DNA from 4 places in the Streptomyces sp. NPDC048506 genome. Region 4 is predicted to be linked to each of the others. Evidence: riboswitches for the same ligand, from Rfam matches in the RefSeq annotation. Region 4 holds a riboswitch; each other region holds the start of a gene.

Region 1 (4,205 bases), on a different contig from region 4:
CCACGGTCAGCGGCCGCGCCGACGAACTGTGCCGCTACGCCGTCCTGTTCGGCGATCCGCAGCTCGCGCTGACCGCCGTGCAGCGCGTCCTGGAGATCACCCCCGGGGAGGTGCAGGAGGTCGCCAAGGCCCGGCTGCGCCCCGACAACCGTGCCGTACTGGTCTACGAGCCCACCGCAACCGCGGAGCCCACCGACACCGCCGACACCGAGGAAGGGGAGGCGGACCAGTGAGCGACGCCACCACCCGCGCAGGTTCCCCCGAGACCGCCATGGACCTCCACCCCCAGCCGCGGAGCGGCGCGCCCAAGCCGTGGGCCTTCCCGGCCCCCGACCGCGGCCAACTCCCCAACGGCCTCACGCTCCTGACCAGCCACCGCCCCGGCCAGCAGGTCGTCGCCGTCGAGATCAACCTGGTGGCTCCGCTGGACGCCGAGCCCGACGGCCTGGACGGCGTCGCCACGATCATGGCGCGCGCCCTGTCCGAGGGCACCGACAAGCACACCGCCGAGGAGTTCGCCGCCGAGCTGGAGCGCTGCGGCGCCACGCTGGACGCGCACGCCGACCACCCCGGCGTCCGGGTCTCCCTGGAGGTCCCGGCCTCCCGGCTGCCCCGTGCGCTCGGCCTGCTCGCCGACGCGCTGCGCGCCCCCGCGTTCCCGGAGAGCGAGATCGAGCGGCTGGTGCGCAACCGCCTCGACGAGATCCCGCACGAGCTCGCCAACCCGGCCCGGCGCGCCGCGATGGCGCTGTCCAAGGAGCTGTTCCCGGCGACGGCCCGGATGTCGCGGCCCCGCCAGGGCACCGAGGAGACCGTCGTCCGCATCGACGCGGCGGCCGTCCGCGCCTTCTACGACGCCCACGTCCGGCCGGCCACGGCCACCGCGGTGATCGTCGGCGACTTCACCGGCGTCGACCTGGACGCGGCGCTCGCCGACACCCTCGGCGCCTGGACCGGCTCGCCCGCCGAGCCGCTGAAGGCCTCCCCGATCGTCGCCGACGACACCGGCCGCGTGGTGATCGTGGACCGCCCGGGCGCGGTCCAGACGCAGCTGCTCATCGGCCGCGTCGGCGCCGACCGGCACGACCGGGTGTGGCCCGCGCAGATCCTCGGCACGTACTGCCTGGGCGGCACCCTCACCTCCCGCCTGGACCGCGTGCTGCGGGAGGAGAAGGGCTACACCTACGGGGTGCGCGCCTTCGGCCAGGTGCTGCGCTCCACCGCCCCCACGTCCCCCGAGGGGGCCACCGGCGCCGCACTGCTGGCGATCAGCGGCTCGGTGGACACCGCCTCCACCGTCCCCGCGCTGGAGGACCTGTGGAAGGTGCTGCGGACCCTGGCGGCGGAGGGGCTGACGGACGAGGAGCGCGATGTCGCCGTGCAGAACCTGGTCGGCGTCGCCCCGCTGAAGTACGAGACCGCGGCGGCCGTCGCGGGCACCCTCGCCGACCAGGTCGAGCAGCAGCTCCCGGACGACTTCCAGGCGCAGTTGTACCTCCGGCTCGCGGAGACCGGCACGGTCGAGGCGACCGCGGCGGTGGTCAACGCCTTCCCGACGGACCGCCTGGTGACGGTCCTGGTGGGCGACGCGGCGCAGATCGCCGAGCCGGTGCGGGCGCTGGGCCTCGGCGAGGTGACGGTCGTCGGCGGTTAGCGGACACGGGTCCGGAGAGCTCTCCCCGGTCCGTCACCCCGTCAGCTGACTGCCCGTCGCCTGAGGGATGGTCAGCGCCTCATCTACGGCTCCCGTGGTGCCAGAGCACCACGGGAGCCGTCGTATGTCCGGTTTGAGGTGGCTGGTGGCGCCAGTACTTGTGGGATCCCGCACAAAAACCGGCTTCTGTTTGCCCATCGAAAGTTGTCCCGATTAGCGTCGGTCCGGCTGTTCGTCACAACTCCGCCACAACAGTGGCACCGGACAGTCATCGCCGAGTCCCCGTACGGCGCGAGCCAGGGGAGCCGGGGACCCAACCGTCCCTTGGGGTGAATCGGACTCCTCCCCGGAGGAGCCCGTAGGAGACCTTCCTGCTCCGAACCCGTCAGCTAACCCGGTAGGCGAGAAGGAAGGAAAGGACAAGCCAGCACATGGCGTTCACCCGTGCCACCGGGAAGCACCGCCGTGCGAGCCGTACCGCTCGCACGACCCGTCACCTCGCCGGCATAGCCACCCTCGCGGCATCCGGCGTGGTCGCCACCGTGGCCTCCCCGGCACTGGCCGCCACGGACGAGGCGCGCACCCAGGACACCGGTCTCCAGCAGGCCGTCGTGCTCGGCGACGAGCTCGCCGACCACGTCTCGGCGCAGGCCGACGCACAGCAGGCCGCCGCCGAGGCCGCGGCCGTCCAGGCACAGGCCGAGGCCGTCGCCAAGAAGCAGGCCGACGAGGCCAAGCGGCACGCCGAGGCGGCGCTGAAGAAGGCCAAGGCCGAGCGCGAGGCCAAGGAGCGCGCCGCCCGCGACGCCGAGCGCAAGCGCCTCAACGCCTTCGTCGCCCCGATCGCCGACTCGTACGTCTCCACCGGCTACAAGGCCTCCAGCAGCCTGTGGTCCTCGGGCAGCCACACCGGCATCGACTTCCACGCCGCCTCCGGGACCTCGGTGCACGCCGTCGGCGCGGGCACCGTCGTCGAGGCCGGCTGGGGCGGTGCGTACGGCAACAACATCGTGATCAAGATGAACGACGGTACGTACACCCAGTACGGCCACCTGTCGTCGATCGGCGTCTCGGTGGGCCAGCAGGTCACCCCCGGCCAGCAGATCGGCCTCTCCGGTGCCACCGGCAACGTCACCGGTCCGCACCTGCACTTCGAGGCCCGCACCTCGCCCGACTACGGCTCGGACATGGACCCCATCGCCTATCTGCGCGCGCACGGCGTGAACGTCTGACCCGTTCCGTCATCGCACCGGCACACCGCACCGCGGGATCGCGCATCGTCCGCTGGCCAAAAAATATCCATGAATATCCGGAGCCCGTCGGAAAAGCCGTCCCGGTCGAATAGAGTCACGGAAAAGTCGCCAACCGGCGGCGTTTCCAGGGGATTACGGCGGAGGCACGGACGATGCGAGGCCATATTTCCGCGCATGCGGTGTGCACGGCGATTCGCGAGGACATCGTCTCCGGCGCACTCGCGCCGGGGAGCCGGTTGATCGAGGAGATCCTGGCGGCGCGTTACGGCGTCTCCAGGGTGCCGGTCCGCGAGGCGCTGCGCACCCTTCAGTCCGAGGGCTTCGTCACCACTCGCCACCACGCGGGCGCCTGCGTCGCCGAGCCCACCGAGCAGGAGGCCGCCGATCTCCTCGACATCCGCGCCCTGTTGGAGCCGCTGGGCGCCGCCCGCGCGGCCGCCCGGCGCAGCCCGGCCCATCTGAAGGTGCTGCGCGGCCTGGTGCGGCTCGGCCGGGAGCGGGCCCGCCAGGGCAACCCCGCGGACCTGCGTCAACTGGACGGCTGGTTCCATGAGACGCTCGCCCAGGCGGCCGGCAGCGCCAGCCTGACCGCGCTGCTCACCCAGCTGCGACGCAAGATCGAGTGGATGTACGCGGTGGAGCCGCCGGCCCGGTCCGGAGAGTCGTGGGACGAACACGGCGCCGTGCTGGACGCGGTGGCCCGTGGTGACGGGGAGCGGGCGCGTGCCCTGATGGCCGCCCACATCGAGCGCTCCCGGCCGGTGTACCGGCTGCGGCGTCCCGCCGCGGCGGCCGAGGTGAGGGATCCGAAACGACCCGTCAACACGGCACGCGCCCGCTCTTAACAATCACCGCGTATACAAAGAGACGCCGGAAGGTAATTCCGCGGTGCGCCCCGCGATATCCGTTATCGGGTCGGGCGGCGCGTGTTCCGACTCCGGTCAGAATTCGGCCTGCCCATTTCTCGGCGCCGGAAATAAGGAATTCCCCGCGGCGGCCCCAGAAATTCGGACACAATCCTTCGCGTGCGGGCCGTGCGGGCCGTGCGGGCCGTGCAGCCGGTCCGGGGATTCCCAATGGGCGCAGCGCAGCGCGGCGCGGCCCGGAGCGGGAGGGCGGCGGCGGGGGAGCGCGGGCGCAGTACGCGGACGGCCCCGCCGCGGCGGACCGGGGTCGGTCGCCGCGGCGGGGCCGCCGCACGCTGCCCGGGCCCTGGCGGGCCCGGTGGGGAAGTCAGACGGTCTCGGGGAGCTCCTCAAGACCCTCGGCCACCAGCTTCGCCAGGCGGTCGAGGGCCG
Region 2 (4,205 bases), on a different contig from region 4:
ACCCGGATGAAGATCTCTTCGAAGACACGGGACTGGGCGTTGGTGCGGTAGAAGACGGCGACGTCGCCGGCCTTGGCGTCGCCGGCGTCGGTCAGCCGGTCGATCTCGTCGGCGACGAACTGCGCCTCGTCGTGCTCGGTGTCGGCGACATAGCCGGTGATCTTGGGTCCGGCGCCGGCGTCCGTCCAGAGGTTCTTGGGGCGGCGGTTCTCGTTGCGCTCGATGACCGCGTTGGCGGCGGACAGGATCGTCTGCGAGGAGCGGTAGTTCTGCTCCAGCATGATCGTCGTGGCGTCCGGGTAGTCCTCCTCGAACTGGAGGATGTTGCGGATGGTCGCGCCGCGGAAGGCGTAGATCGACTGGTCGGCGTCGCCGACGACGCACAGCTCGGCGGCGGTCTCGGCGGGGCCGACCAGTTCGCGGACGAGGGTGTACTGGGCGTGGTTGGTGTCCTGGTACTCGTCGACGAGGACGTGGCGGAAGCGGCGGCGGTAGTGCTCGGCGACGTCGGGGAAGGCCTGGAGCAGGTTGACCGTCGTCATGATGATGTCGTCGAAGTCCAGGGCGTTGGCCTCGCGCAGCCGCGCCTGGTACATCGCGTACGCCTCGGCCAGGGTCTTCTCAAAACCTCCCCCAGACTCCGTCTGGGAGGTGCCCCCAGCCGCCGTCCCGGCGAAGCTCTCCTCGTCGATGAGCTCGTTCTTGAGGTTGGAGATCTTGGCGCTGAAGGACTTGGGCGGGAAGCGCTTGGGGTCCAGGTCCAGATCGCGGCAGACCAGCGCCATCAGGCGCTTCGAATCGGCCGCGTCGTAGATCGAGAAGGACGACGTGAAGCCCAGCTTCTTGGACTCGCGGCGCAGGATCCGCACGCAGGCGCTGTGGAAGGTGGAGACCCACATCGCGTTGGCGCGCGGGCCGACCAGCTGCTCCACGCGCTCCTTCATCTCGCCCGCGGCCTTGTTCGTGAACGTGATCGCGAGGATCTGGCCGGGGTGGACGTGGCGCTCGGCGAGCAGGTGGGCGATGCGGTGGGTGAGCACCCGGGTCTTGCCGGAGCCGGCGCCGGCGACGATCAGCAACGGGCCGCCGGTGTGCACCACGGCGGCCTTCTGCTGGTCGTTGAGCCCCTCCAGCAGCGCCGCGGGGTCGACGACCGGGCGGGCGGCGCCGTCGCGGTAGTACGGCTCCGCGTGCACCGGTGCGTCGAACCGCCCGCCGAAGAGGTCGGCGGGGATCTCCTCCGAGGCCGGCTCGTGCTCGTGCTCGGGAGGCGGCGGGTGCTCCTCCTCGTCCTTGTGGGCGAGGTCCGCCAGGAAGCTGTCGTCAAAGAGGCTGCTCATCGCCCACCGAGTCTAGGCCGCGGCACCGACAGCGTGCTGGCGAGTGGGGAGAGACGGCCGGATGACCCCGTTCCGCGTGGCGGAAGATCCCGTTTCCGCGTGGCGGAAGACCCAGTTCCGTGTGCCGGACGACCCCGTTCCGTGTGCCGGACGACCTCGTTCCGTGTGCTGTCGAGCGCCGTCCGTATCCGCCACGACGCTCCCGCAAAAAGGTCACGAAAAGGTTTCGGGCATATCGAACATCAGCCTTCACAGGAGCCACACGAGTTGGCTAACGTCCTGGCTCGGGCAGCCCGCACGCCGTCGGTGACAGCACCGGCACGGGCCGCCTCCGCCGAGTCCAGACGCGCCGGAAGACCTTCAACCCTGGGTCCCCCGGCCGGAGCCGGGGACCCACACGCATCACCGGGGTGAATCGATCCGTGCGACGCGCCAGCGGACGCACGGACCGTAGGGCAAACCTTCCGTCAGCGACACCGCCCGAACCCGACAGCTAACCCGGTAGGCGGCCCACGGAAGGAGTTGCCGGCCTTGGCGTCCCATCGCAAGCCGCGCACCAGCGTTCTCACCTCGCCCGGAAGCCGCCGTACGGCCGCCGGGCTCACCACTGCGGCGCTCGCCTCGGTCACCCTGCTCTCGCAGTCCGCCGACGCCGCCCCCCGTGCGCCCAAGCCGTCCATCGAAGAGGTCAAGCAGAAGGTCGACGGCCTCTACCACCAGGCCGAGGTGGCCACCCAGAAGTACAACGCGGCCAAGGAGCGCGCCGACCACCAGCGGGACGCCGTCAACGGTCTGCTCAACGACGCCGCCAAGCGCGCGCAGAAGATGAACGACTCCCGGCGCGAACTGGGCACCTTCGCCTCGGCGCAGTACCGGAGCGGTGGGATGAACCCGACGGCGCAGCTGATGCTCGCCAAGGACCCGCAGCAGTTCTTCGACCGCAGCCACCTGATGGAGCGGCTGACCAGCCGGCAGCAGCAGGCCGTCGCCGACTACCAGAAGCAGGCGTCAGCGGCGGCGCGCCAGCGGGCCGAGGCGAGCCGCAGCCTGGATCAGCTCCAGGAGACGCAGTCCTCCCTCAAGGCGTCCAAGCAGTCCGTCCAGCAGAAGCTCGCCGAGACCCGGCAACTGCTGTCGCGGCTGACCGCCCAGGAGAAGGCGCGGCTGGCGGAGTTGGAGCGCCAGAAGGAGGCGGCGGCCAAGCGCAAGGCCGAGGAGGAGGCGCGCCGGCAGCAGGAGCGCGAGCGACAGCAGCAGACCGGCGGCACGTCCGGCGGGCAGACCGGTGGTGGCACCAGCAGCGGCGGCTCCACCGGGAGCTCGAACTCCACCAAGGCCGAAAAGGCCCTGGCGTTCGCCCGCGCCCAGATAGGCAAGCCGTACGTCTGGGGCGCGACCGGCCCCAACTCCTACGACTGCTCGGGGCTGACGCAGGCGGCCTGGAAGGCGGCCGGTGTCGATCTGCCGCGCACCACCTGGGACCAGGTCAAGGTCGGCCAGCGGGTGGCGACCAGCAACCTCCAGCCCGGTGACCTCGTCTTCTTCTTCGACGACATCAGCCACGTCGGCATGTACATAGGCGACGGCAAGATGATCCACGCCCCGCACCCGGGCGCCAACGTCCGGGTGGAGTCGATCTACTACATGCCGATCTACGGGAGCGTCCGCCCGGCCTGAGCCGCGGCCCCGCTCCACCCCCTCAAGGCCACCCCCCACGGGCCACCCCCCACACGCCGCCGCGCGGCCCTCGCCTCCGGATCCCGGAGTGCGAGGACCGCGCGGTGTGCGGTTGAGGCCGCCGTGACGGGGCGGCCGCGATGCGTTGTGCGGTCCGTTCGGTGCGCGGTGCGCGGTGCGATCCGTTCGGCGCGCGGTGCGCGGTGCGATCCGTTCGGCGCGCGGTGCGTGGTCCGATCCGTTCGGCGCGCGATGCGGTCCGTCGCTCAGGTCCAGAGCACCGCGATGAAGATGTTGGCGACCGTGAGCCCGCCCACCGTGGCGAAGACCGGCTTGGCGACCGTCTCCTCGTCCCGCTTGACGTACACCAGCGCCAGGATCACCACCAGGACGGCCATCTTGATGCCGATCTTGATGTTGTTGAGGGTGTGGCCCTCGGCCTGGTTGAGGCCCACCAGCACGATGCCGGTCACCAGCATCGTCAGCGCGCCGTGCAGCATGGCCGGTACGAAGCGCGCGGTGCCCGCGCCCATCGCCTTCATCTGGGTCAGGAAGCCGCCCAGCAGGGCGGCGATACCGATGATGTGCAGGCCGACGAAGACATTGATTACTACGTCCATAGTGCTGGATCGTAGCCGCCGCATAGCACGGCCCTTCCGGCAGGGCGCACACAATCGCCGCTTCGGTCACGGCAGACCGGTCCCGGCCGCGCGGTCATGGCGCCGCGGTCAGCCGCGTACCGGCGCCGGTCGAAACCGAACAATGCCGGGCAAACGGGCTCACCCCCGTGACGCCCAGGTCTAGCGTCCTCCTCCAGGCGGCCGGCTCCCCGCCATCGCCGGGCTCCACACCGGTGTCCGCCGGCCGCCCCGCCGAAGGTCAGGCGGCGGCCCGCGCCTCGAAGCGGACCGCCGCCGGGCCGACGGCCCTAAGGGAAGGAAGTGACGGCCACCGTGGCCTCGCACCGCAAGCCCAGGCAGCATCCGCTCGCCGCGCTCATCGGCGGCGGCTCGCGCAGTGCGCGCACCGCTCGTACGGCCGCCACCCTGGCCCTCGCAGGCGCCGCCACCGCCACCGCCGCAGGCGGCACCGGTCAGGCCGCACCCCAGCCCACTCCCGCCCAGGTCAAGGACCGGGTCGACGCGCTGTACCAGGAGGCAGAGGTGGCCACACAGAACTACAACGGCG
Region 3 (4,205 bases), on a different contig from region 4:
CGCTGTTCTCGCTGCGGGCCACCGTCCTCACCGTGTTGGCCGCCCTGGCGGGCGAGATCTGGGTGGTCGCCTACCGCAGCACCGACACGGGGTACCACCAGTCGGTGACGGAGGTCGCCACGGTCTTCGTCGTGGCCCTGCTGGCGCTCGGCATCAACCGGGCGCTCCGGCTGACCGGCGCTCGGCTGGCGTCCGTACGGGACGTCTCGGAGGCCGCCCAGCGCGCCGTGCTGCCGGTGCCGCCGGAGCGGCTGGCCGGGTTCGCGGTCGCCGCCCGGTACCTGGGTGCGCGGGTGGACGCCCGGATCGGCGGCGACCTCTATGCGGTGCAGGACACCCCGCACGGCGTACGGCTGATCGTCGGCGATGTGCGCGGCAAGGGGCTGGAGGCGGTGGAGGCCGCGGTGGTGGTCATCGGCGCGTTCCGGGAGGCGGCCGAGCAGGAGGTCACGCTGGAGGCGGTGGCGGGCCGGCTGGAGCGGGCGCTGCAACGGGAGGGCCGGCGGCGCGCGGGGATCGAACGGGCCGAAGGGTTCACCACGGCGGTGCTGGCCGAGCTCCCCGCTGACGGTCAGTCCGTCCTACGGGTCCTCAACCGGGGCCATCCGGCTCCCCTGATGCTCACCCCGGACGGCGGGCTGCGCGAACTGGTCCCCGCGGCGCCGGCGCTGCCGCTGGGGATGAGTGACGTGGCGAGTTGGCCGGACCGGTCGGACGAGACCTTCTTCCCGGCCGGTGCGCTGCTGCTGTGCTTCACCGACGGCGTCACCGAGGCCCGCGACGGCAGCGGTTGCTTCTACGACCCGTCGGACCGGCTGCGCGGCCGCCTCTTCGCCGGTCCGGACGGCCTCCTGGACACCCTCGTCGAGGACGTCGCCCGGTACACGGGCGGGGCGCAGGCGGACGATATGGCCCTGCTGGCGGTGCAGCGGCCGATGGGGACGTGAGGGGGCCTCCTCGGCGGGCAGTTGGCCGGGACGGGGGCGGGGACGGGGGTGGTGGACGGTGGGTGGTGGACGGTGGGTGGTGGAGGGTGGTCCGGTCTACGCCGCGGGTCCGGTCTGCGCCGTGGGCTCGGCCTGTGCCGTGGGGTCCGGCAGGCCGCGCAGGCTCTGTCCGTGCTGCCCGGTGCGGGCGACCGGGCGCCCGTCCAGGGCGAGGGTCAGCAGCAGTCCGTCCTCCGAGTGCCAGGAGTCCTGCTCCGGCCCGGCGGTCCACGGCAGGACGGAGTGGTGCTCGTTGGAGATCCAGTGCCCGCCGCCGGGGTGCCCGTCGAGTACCGTGCGCACACGGTCCGCGAACTCCACGCGGCGGGCCGGCGCGAGGTAGGTCAGCACCGCGCTGTGGAAGACGACCAGGGTCGCCTCGGGCGGCGCGGCGGCGGCCAGCGCGGGCAGCTCGTCGATCAGGTCCCCGCGAGCGATCCGCGGCCGCGGCGCCGTGCGCACCGCCTCGACGGCCGCCGAGAGGTGGGCCGCCCGCTCCTCCTCGCCGGGCCAGACGAGCGCCCGCAGCCAGCGCAGGTCGTCCGGCTCGGCGACGGCGTCGAGCGGGTTCAGGTCGATACCGGCCCGCCAGACGACCTCCGGCATCCGGTCGGGCAGCCGCCCGGCCGCCGGCTCGGTACGGCATGTGAAGAGCGCCGGGCTCGTCGCCGGGCCCAGCTCGGTCGTCCGGACGGCGCCCCCGGGGTCCTGCCGGTACGCGTAGCGGTAGCGGTAACGGTCGGGGTGCAGACACAGGCCGGCCGAGGTGCCGACCTCCAGCAGGGCCAGTGGCTGGGTGAGTCGGGCGAGCAGCGGCAGCAGGGTGGCGCAGCGGGCCGGTTCGTTGGTCTGGGTGGCGCGCTGCATGACCACCGCACGGACCTCGTCCCAGTGCCGGACCGTCCACTCGCGCCAGCGACCGTAGGCCGCCTCGTCCCGCGGTCCGTGTTCGGCGTGCGGGCCGTCGAGGTAACGGACCGCGGCGAGCAGGAGGTTCGGCTGCTGTTTGTTGCCGGCCGGCAGCGACCCCGAGAGCAGGTCGCAGAGCTCCGGGTCCTGGCTGATCCGCGCGGTCAGTTCGGTATGGGCGGCGGAGCGGCCGTACGCCTCCCACCGCGAGAAATGTCGGTACCGCCGCGCCACGTCCTGGGCGCTACCGCTGATGACCCCGCTCCCGGTGTTCCCGGTGTTGACGACCATGATCCGACGTTACCCAGTCACACTGGGTAATCGGCGGGCACCCCTCCGCATAACGACTCATGCACAATCGCCGGGAGATCGTTTAGCGTTCGGCGGTCAACTCGCCCGGTTTGCGGCCATGGTGGCCGAAAAAGTCCCCGCCGAACCTCGTGTGGAACGGACAAGGTTTCCCGGGAAGGCTTGGAAAACAGCCACGATCTCTATTACTGTCCGATAACGCAGCGCGGTCGTCCCAGCCGTCGCAAGAGGCGGCACCGTGCGCCGACGCCGAATCCCGCACGCACTGTTCACGCACCTCCAGCACCTCGAACTGCACCAAGGGAACCGGGGAACCACCACATTGGGGTGAATCGGACGCCTCTGCCAGAGGGTGCCCGTAGGAGACCTTCCTGCTCCGAACCCGTCAGCTAACCCGGTAGGCGAGAAGGAAGGAAAGGAGTGCGCCCCAGTGGCGTCCAACAGGCCTGCCCCCGAGGCTCCGTCCGGCTACCCACTCGACGACCGAGGAGCCTTCGACGGCCCCGGATACGCGGGCGGCGGTGCGGCCGGCGACAGCGACGGCCCGTGGGAGGAGTGGAACCCCACCGAGGATTCCGTCCGACCGGTCCGCGGCAAGCACCGGGTGGCCAAGCAGCGCGCCGGAGGCCTCGCCCGCGGCGGTACGGTCCTGGGCGTCGGCGTCATCGCGGCGGTCGGTGCGGGTGGCATGGCCACGGCCGAGGACCGCCCGCCGGTCCCGATCTCGATGCCCGACGTCGGGGGCCTGGCCCACGAGATATCCGACAGCCTGCCGGACGCCGCGTCCCTCCCCGGCGTGGGCGACCTCATATCCGACTCGGGATCCGACTCCGGTTCTGATTCCGGTTCTGATTCTGGTTCTGACTCTTCTTCGGGCGCGGACTCCGCCGCGTCCGGTCCGCTCGGCCAGAGCACCCAGCGGGGCGCGTCCGGCGCCGGCGAGGCCCTGCGCAGCCGCATCCTCCAGCAGGCCGATACGCAGCAGGACGCCGCCGAGGAGGAGGCCCGCGAGGCGGCGGAGAGCGCCGCCGTCAAGCAGGCCGCGACGGACGCGGCCGCGGCGCAGAAGACCGCCGAGAAGGCCGCGGCCACCAAGAAGGCCGCCGAGCTGGAGGCCAAGCGCAAGGCCGAGGAGGAGGCCCGCCGCAAGGCGGAGGCCGAACGCCTCGCCCAGCTGGCGAAGAGCTACCTCACCCCGGTCGCCTCGTACACCCTGACCGCCGGCTTCGGTCAGGCCGGTGACCGCTGGGTCGCCGACCACACCGGGCAGGACTTCGCCGCACCGACCGGCACGCCCGTCAGGGCAGTGCACTCCGGCACCATCACCCAGGCCGGCTGGGCCGGGTCGTACGGCTACCGCATCGTGCTCACCCTCGACGACGGCACGGAGCTCTGGTTCTGCCATCTGTCCTCGATGGTGAAGACCTCCGGCAAGGTCAACACGGGCGATGTCATCGGCCGGGTCGGCGCGACCGGCAACGTCACCGGCCCGCACCTCCACCTGGAGGTACGCCCCGGCGCCGGTGACCCGATAGACCCGATGCCCTGGCTGCGCGAGCACGGGCTCGACGTCTGAGGGCGCGTCCGGGGCGGCGGAACTCCGTTGTGGGGGAGAGGGAATATGCGCCCTCTCCCCGACGCTCCAACAACGTATGACCGCGACACTCAAAACTGTTGGTTCGCTCTCCGTCTCCCCGCTCTGCCTCGGGGGCAACGTCTTCGGCTGGACGGCCGACGAGGCCGAGTCCTTCGCCGTGCTCGACGCGTACACGGCCGGCGGCGGCAACTTCATCGACACCGCGGACGTGTACTCCGCCTGGGCCCCTGGAAACAAGGGCGGTGAATCCGAGACCGTCATCGGCAACTGGCTGGCGTCCCGCGGCAACCGCTCCGACGTGGTCATCGCCACCAAGGTGGGCGCGCACCCCGACTACAAGGGCCTGACCGCCGCCACGATCACGTCCGCGGTCGAGGAGTCCCTGACCCGCCTCCGGACGGATT
Region 4 (4,205 bases):
TTGGTGACGAAGAGGTCGTCGCCGACCAGCTGGACCTTGGCGCCGAGCTTGTCGGTGATGACCTTCCAGCCGGCCCAGTCGTCCTCGAACAGCGGGTCCTCGATGGAGACCAGCGGGTACGCGGAGACGAGCTCCTCGTAGTACTCCGTCATCTCGGCGGCGGAGCGCTCCTTGCCCTCGAAGACGTACTTGCCGTCCTTGTAGAACTCGGAGGCGGCGACGTCCAGGGCGAGGGCGATGTCCTGACCGGGGGCGTAGCCGGCCTGCTTGATGGCCTCCAGGATGAGGTCCAGGGCCTCGCGGTTGGAGCCCAGGTTGGGGGCGAAGCCGCCCTCGTCACCGAGGCCGGTGGACAGACCGCGCTCCTTCAGGACCTTCTTGAGGGTGTGGTAGACCTCGGCGCCCCAGCGCAGCGCCTCGGAGAAGGACTCCGCGCCGATCGGGGCGATCATGAACTCCTGGATGTCCACGTTGGAGTCGGCGTGCGAGCCGCCGTTCAGGATGTTCATCATCGGGACGGGCAGGATGTGCGCGTTCGGGCCGCCGAGGTAGCGGAACAGCGGGAGGTCGCTGGCCTCCGAGGCGGCGTGCGCGACGGCGAGGGAGACGCCGAGGATGGCGTTGGCGCCGAGCGAGCCCTTGTTGTCGGTGGCGTCCAGGTCGAACATCGCCTGGTCGATCAGCCGCTGCTCGGTCGCGTCGTAGCCGACGAGCTCCGGGCCGATCTGCTCGATGACGGCCAGGACGGCCTTCTCGACGCCCTTGCCGAGGTAGCGGTTCGGGTCGCCGTCGCGGAGCTCGATGGCCTCGAAGGCGCCGGTGGAGGCACCGGACGGGACGGCGGCACGGCCCGTGCTGCCGTCGTCGAGGCCGACCTCGACCTCGACCGTGGGATTACCTCGCGAGTCGAGAATTTCGCGGGCTACGACGACGTCGATGGACGGCACGTTGTCTCCTTCATGGGTGTCTGGAGTTCTCCGGCATGAGCCTAACGGCCCCGGGCGCGTCCGCTTGCCCTCGGCCCGCTCCGTGGGACGGAATTACGGAACAAAGAACGCAAAGGCGCAGTTCATCGGGCGTTCTCCGCATTGTTCGCTGAGCGGGAAAAACCGCGGGACGTAGCAGGTCACCGGCGTGTGCATCCCGGGCGCGCGGAGAGTGCGAGCAGCCCCGCCGGGGTGCGCCGGGGGGAGGGCGCGCCCCGGCGGGGCTGTCTCAGGGGGAACTCACGGGAAACCGGCCGGACGGGACCGGGTGCCCGCCGGGGCCGGTGGGGGTCCCGGCGCGGGACGGCTCAGACGCTGAGCTTCTGACCCGGGAAGATCAGGTTCGGGTTGCCGCCGACGACCGACTTGTTGGCCGCGTAGAGCGCCTTCCAGTTGGTGCCGTGCGCCTTGGCGATCTTCGCGAGGGTGTCACCCGGCTTGACGGTGTAGGTGCCCTGACCGTCGGACTTCTTCGCCTCGGACTTCTTCGGGGCCGGCTGCGCCTTCTCGGCCTTGGGGGCCGGGGTGGACTTCCGCACGGCGTCGTCGCTCTTCTGCGGCGCGGACTTGGTCTGCGCGGGCGCGCTGGTGTCCAGGTCGGGGGACGGGCCACCGGCGGTCAGGCCGCCGGCACCGGCGCAGGACCAGGCGCCCGGGCCCTGGATGGCGAGGAGCTTCTCGGCGACGGCGATCTGCTGGGACTTGGTGGCCAGGTCGGCGCGCGCCGCGTACTGGGTGCCACCGGCGGCGGCCCAGCTGGAGTTGGAGAACTGAAGGCCACCGTAGTAGCCGTTACCGGTGTTGATCGACCAGTTCCCGCCGGACTCGCACTGGGCGACCTTGTCCCAGGTGGCGACGGAGGCGGCGGAGGCGGAGGTGGCGCCCATCAGCGGGACGGCCACGGCGGCACCGGCGACACCGGCGAGGGTGGCGACGCGGACGGCCTTGGAGGGACGACGGTGCTTGCCCTTGTTGATCAGCATGGTTCGTTCGTTTCCTCACCGACGCCTACGAGGTGAGCTGTCGGGTTCGGACTGTGAGTGGCCCGGCCGGTGCGTCGAACGCACCGGGCTTCACCCCAAGCCGGCTGACCCGCTGTCACGGGCCGGGCCGGCACTTACCTTGGTTCCCCCGCTCCTGCCTTCGGCGCTTGCGCGTCAACTGCCTCCGATCACCGGCAGGACTCGGCGTGTGATCGGAGGGGCCCGCTTTGGCGAGCGGTCATGACCGTAAGCAGTAATCCCCTTGGTGTTCAAACCCCATCATCTGAACCAAGTTGACCGCTTTTGATCACAGGATGGTCACATATCCGCAGGTGGGACAGGGTCCGACGACACCGGACGGACCGGGGTTCACCGGGCGCAAAGAGACCCTTGTCTCACTTTCGCCAAAACGGACGAAGGCCGCGAACTAGCCTTGCGCATTCCCGAGATCGAGCCGCTGCCCCGGCTGGATCAGGTCCGCGTCGGCGCCGATGACGCCCTCGTTGCGCTCGTAGAGCGCGGGCCAGCCGCCGGGCAGCCGGTGCGCCGTGGCGATGGCTGACAGGCTGTCACCCGGGCGCACGGTGTAGTCGCCGTCGGCCGCCGGGTCCGTGCGGGGCGCATCGTCGCCGCGCGAGGCGTGCCGGCCGCCGGCGGAGCGCCCGCCGTCCCCGTCGGTGTCATCGACGTCGCCGCGGTGCTTGCCCTTGGGGGGCACCTGGTGCGGGGTGCCGGAGGTGTCCGTACGGCTGCCGCCGTCGGACGGCCCGTCGGGGTCGGACGATCCCTTGTCGTCCGATGACCCGGCACCGTCGGACGATCCCGTGCCGTCGGTCGATCCGGTGGCGTCGGTCGATCCGGCGGCGTCGGACGGGTCGCCGGTACGGGACGGGTCACCGGGGCGGGAGGCGCCGTCGCCGTCGCCGTCGTGGCCCGGCGCCTTGGAGCCGGAGGACCCGTGGTCGTGGTCCGGGCGCCGGGAGGCGTCGTCGGAGCCGGAGGTGTCGGAGGCGGAGGGCGAGGGCGTCGCGTCGGACGGCCGGTCGGACGGCTCGTCACCGTTCTCGCCCTGGTTGCCCGACGGGTCCCAGGAACGGTCCGGGTCGACCCCACGGTCCACGGGGTCGGGCAGCGGAGTGCTGGCGTTGCCCGGGTCGACCTGCGGTGCGCGGCCGTCCTTGGTCAGCCCGGCGTTCACCGCGCAGCTCGGCCAGGCGTCCGGGCCCCGGTCGTCGAGGATCGACTCGGCCACCGCGATCTGCTGGGCGCGACTGGCGAGGTCGGGGCGCGAGGCGTAGGCGCCGCCGCCGTAGTCGTCCCACATCTGCTGGGTCAGCTGTAGCCCGCCGTAGAAGCCGTTGCCCGAGGCCGCGCTCCACACCCCGCCGCTCTCGCACTGGGCGACCTTGTCCCAGGTGGCCGTGTCGGCGGCGTGCGCACCGCTGGCGGAGAGCAGGGGCAGTGCGAGCCCTGCGCCGGTCACTCCCGCCGTGACAAAGATGGCCGGTGCCTGACGGGGGCGTCGGTGTCGGCCGTTCCCGGAACGCATGCGGATGCCTTTCGCGCGGCGGTTGAGTTGTTCGGCGACCGACCGGGTCCTCGACTGGATGTTCGGGAAGCGTTGATCGCCGGTGGAAAAGTAACCGGGGTCACGGGTAGTCACAAGCCGGTGTAGCGCAGATCACGTTAAGGTCACGTGGCTGACGTTGCGTCAGTTCGCGTCCCGGCGCTGGTCAGGACCGCTCGGGCGTGAACTCCACCGGAAGCGACCGCAGTCCGCGCATGATGAGCCCGCCGCGCCAGCGCAGGGCGTCCGGATCCCCGGCCAGCCGGAGGTCCGGGAGTCGGGTCAGCAGGGTCGCGAGCGCGGTCTGCCCTTCGAGCCGGGCGAGCGGTGCGCCCAGGCAGTAGTGGATGCCGTGGCCGTACCCCAGGTGCTGGTTGTCGCGTCGGGTCAGATCGAGCACGTCCGGTTCGACGAAGCGTGACGGGTCGCGGTCCGCGGCGGCCAGCACGACCAGGACGGGATCGCCCTCGGCGATCCGCGCTCCGCCGAGCGTCAGGTCCTCGGTCGCGAACCGCCAGGTGGCCAGCTCCACCGGACCGTCGTAGCGGAGCAGCTCCTCCACCGCGGTGCCGAGCAGATCGGTGTCGCCCGCCGCGATCGACTTCTGGAGCAGCTCGCGCTGGGCAGGGTGGCGCAGCAGGGCGTAGGTGCCGTTGCCGATGAGGTTGA

Evidence for each region. A riboswitch is a leader RNA that binds a small molecule or an ion and turns the genes downstream of it on or off. The one in region 4 is predicted to bind cyclic di-AMP.
Region 1: another riboswitch for cyclic di-AMP. It lies ahead of AB0C96_RS17835 (M23 family metallopeptidase); the one in region 4 lies ahead of AB0C96_RS19410 (transglycosylase family protein).
Region 2: another riboswitch for cyclic di-AMP. It lies ahead of AB0C96_RS10645 (C40 family peptidase); the one in region 4 lies ahead of AB0C96_RS19410 (transglycosylase family protein).
Region 3: another riboswitch for cyclic di-AMP. It lies ahead of AB0C96_RS11820 (M23 family metallopeptidase); the one in region 4 lies ahead of AB0C96_RS19410 (transglycosylase family protein).

The regions. Positions count from the first base shown of each region.
Region 1 covers NZ_JBEZIX010000019.1:119,590-123,794, forward strand. The annotation lists gene AB0C96_RS17825 (pitrilysin family protein) at 1-233, shown strand, start outside; gene AB0C96_RS17830 (pitrilysin family protein) at 272-1,654, shown strand; cyclic di-AMP (ydaO/yuaA leader) riboswitch at 1,917-2,073, shown strand; gene AB0C96_RS17835 (M23 family metallopeptidase) at 2,086-2,886, shown strand; gene AB0C96_RS17840 (GntR family transcriptional regulator) at 3,060-3,752, shown strand; gene AB0C96_RS17845 (HPr family phosphocarrier protein) at 4,141-4,205, opposite strand, start outside.
Region 2 covers NZ_JBEZIX010000010.1:130,636-134,840, forward strand. The annotation lists gene pcrA (DNA helicase PcrA) at 1-1,340, opposite strand, end outside; cyclic di-AMP (ydaO/yuaA leader) riboswitch at 1,695-1,864, shown strand; gene AB0C96_RS10645 (C40 family peptidase) at 1,872-3,017, shown strand; gene AB0C96_RS10650 (hypothetical protein) at 3,284-3,637, opposite strand; gene AB0C96_RS10655 (NlpC/P60 family protein) at 3,959-4,205, shown strand, end outside.
Region 3 covers NZ_JBEZIX010000012.1:22,941-27,145, reverse strand. The annotation lists gene AB0C96_RS11830 (PP2C family protein-serine/threonine phosphatase) at 1-947, shown strand, start outside; gene AB0C96_RS11825 (DUF2332 domain-containing protein) at 1,044-2,186, opposite strand; cyclic di-AMP (ydaO/yuaA leader) riboswitch at 2,469-2,623, shown strand; gene AB0C96_RS11820 (M23 family metallopeptidase) at 2,635-3,780, shown strand; gene AB0C96_RS11815 (aldo/keto reductase) at 3,857-4,205, shown strand, end outside.
Region 4 covers NZ_JBEZIX010000022.1:31,886-36,090, reverse strand. The annotation lists gene eno (phosphopyruvate hydratase) at 1-947, opposite strand, end outside; gene AB0C96_RS19410 (transglycosylase family protein) at 1,295-1,969, opposite strand; cyclic di-AMP (ydaO/yuaA leader) riboswitch at 1,977-2,145, opposite strand; gene AB0C96_RS19405 (transglycosylase family protein) at 2,397-3,452, opposite strand; gene AB0C96_RS19400 (cytochrome P450) at 3,703-4,205, opposite strand, start outside.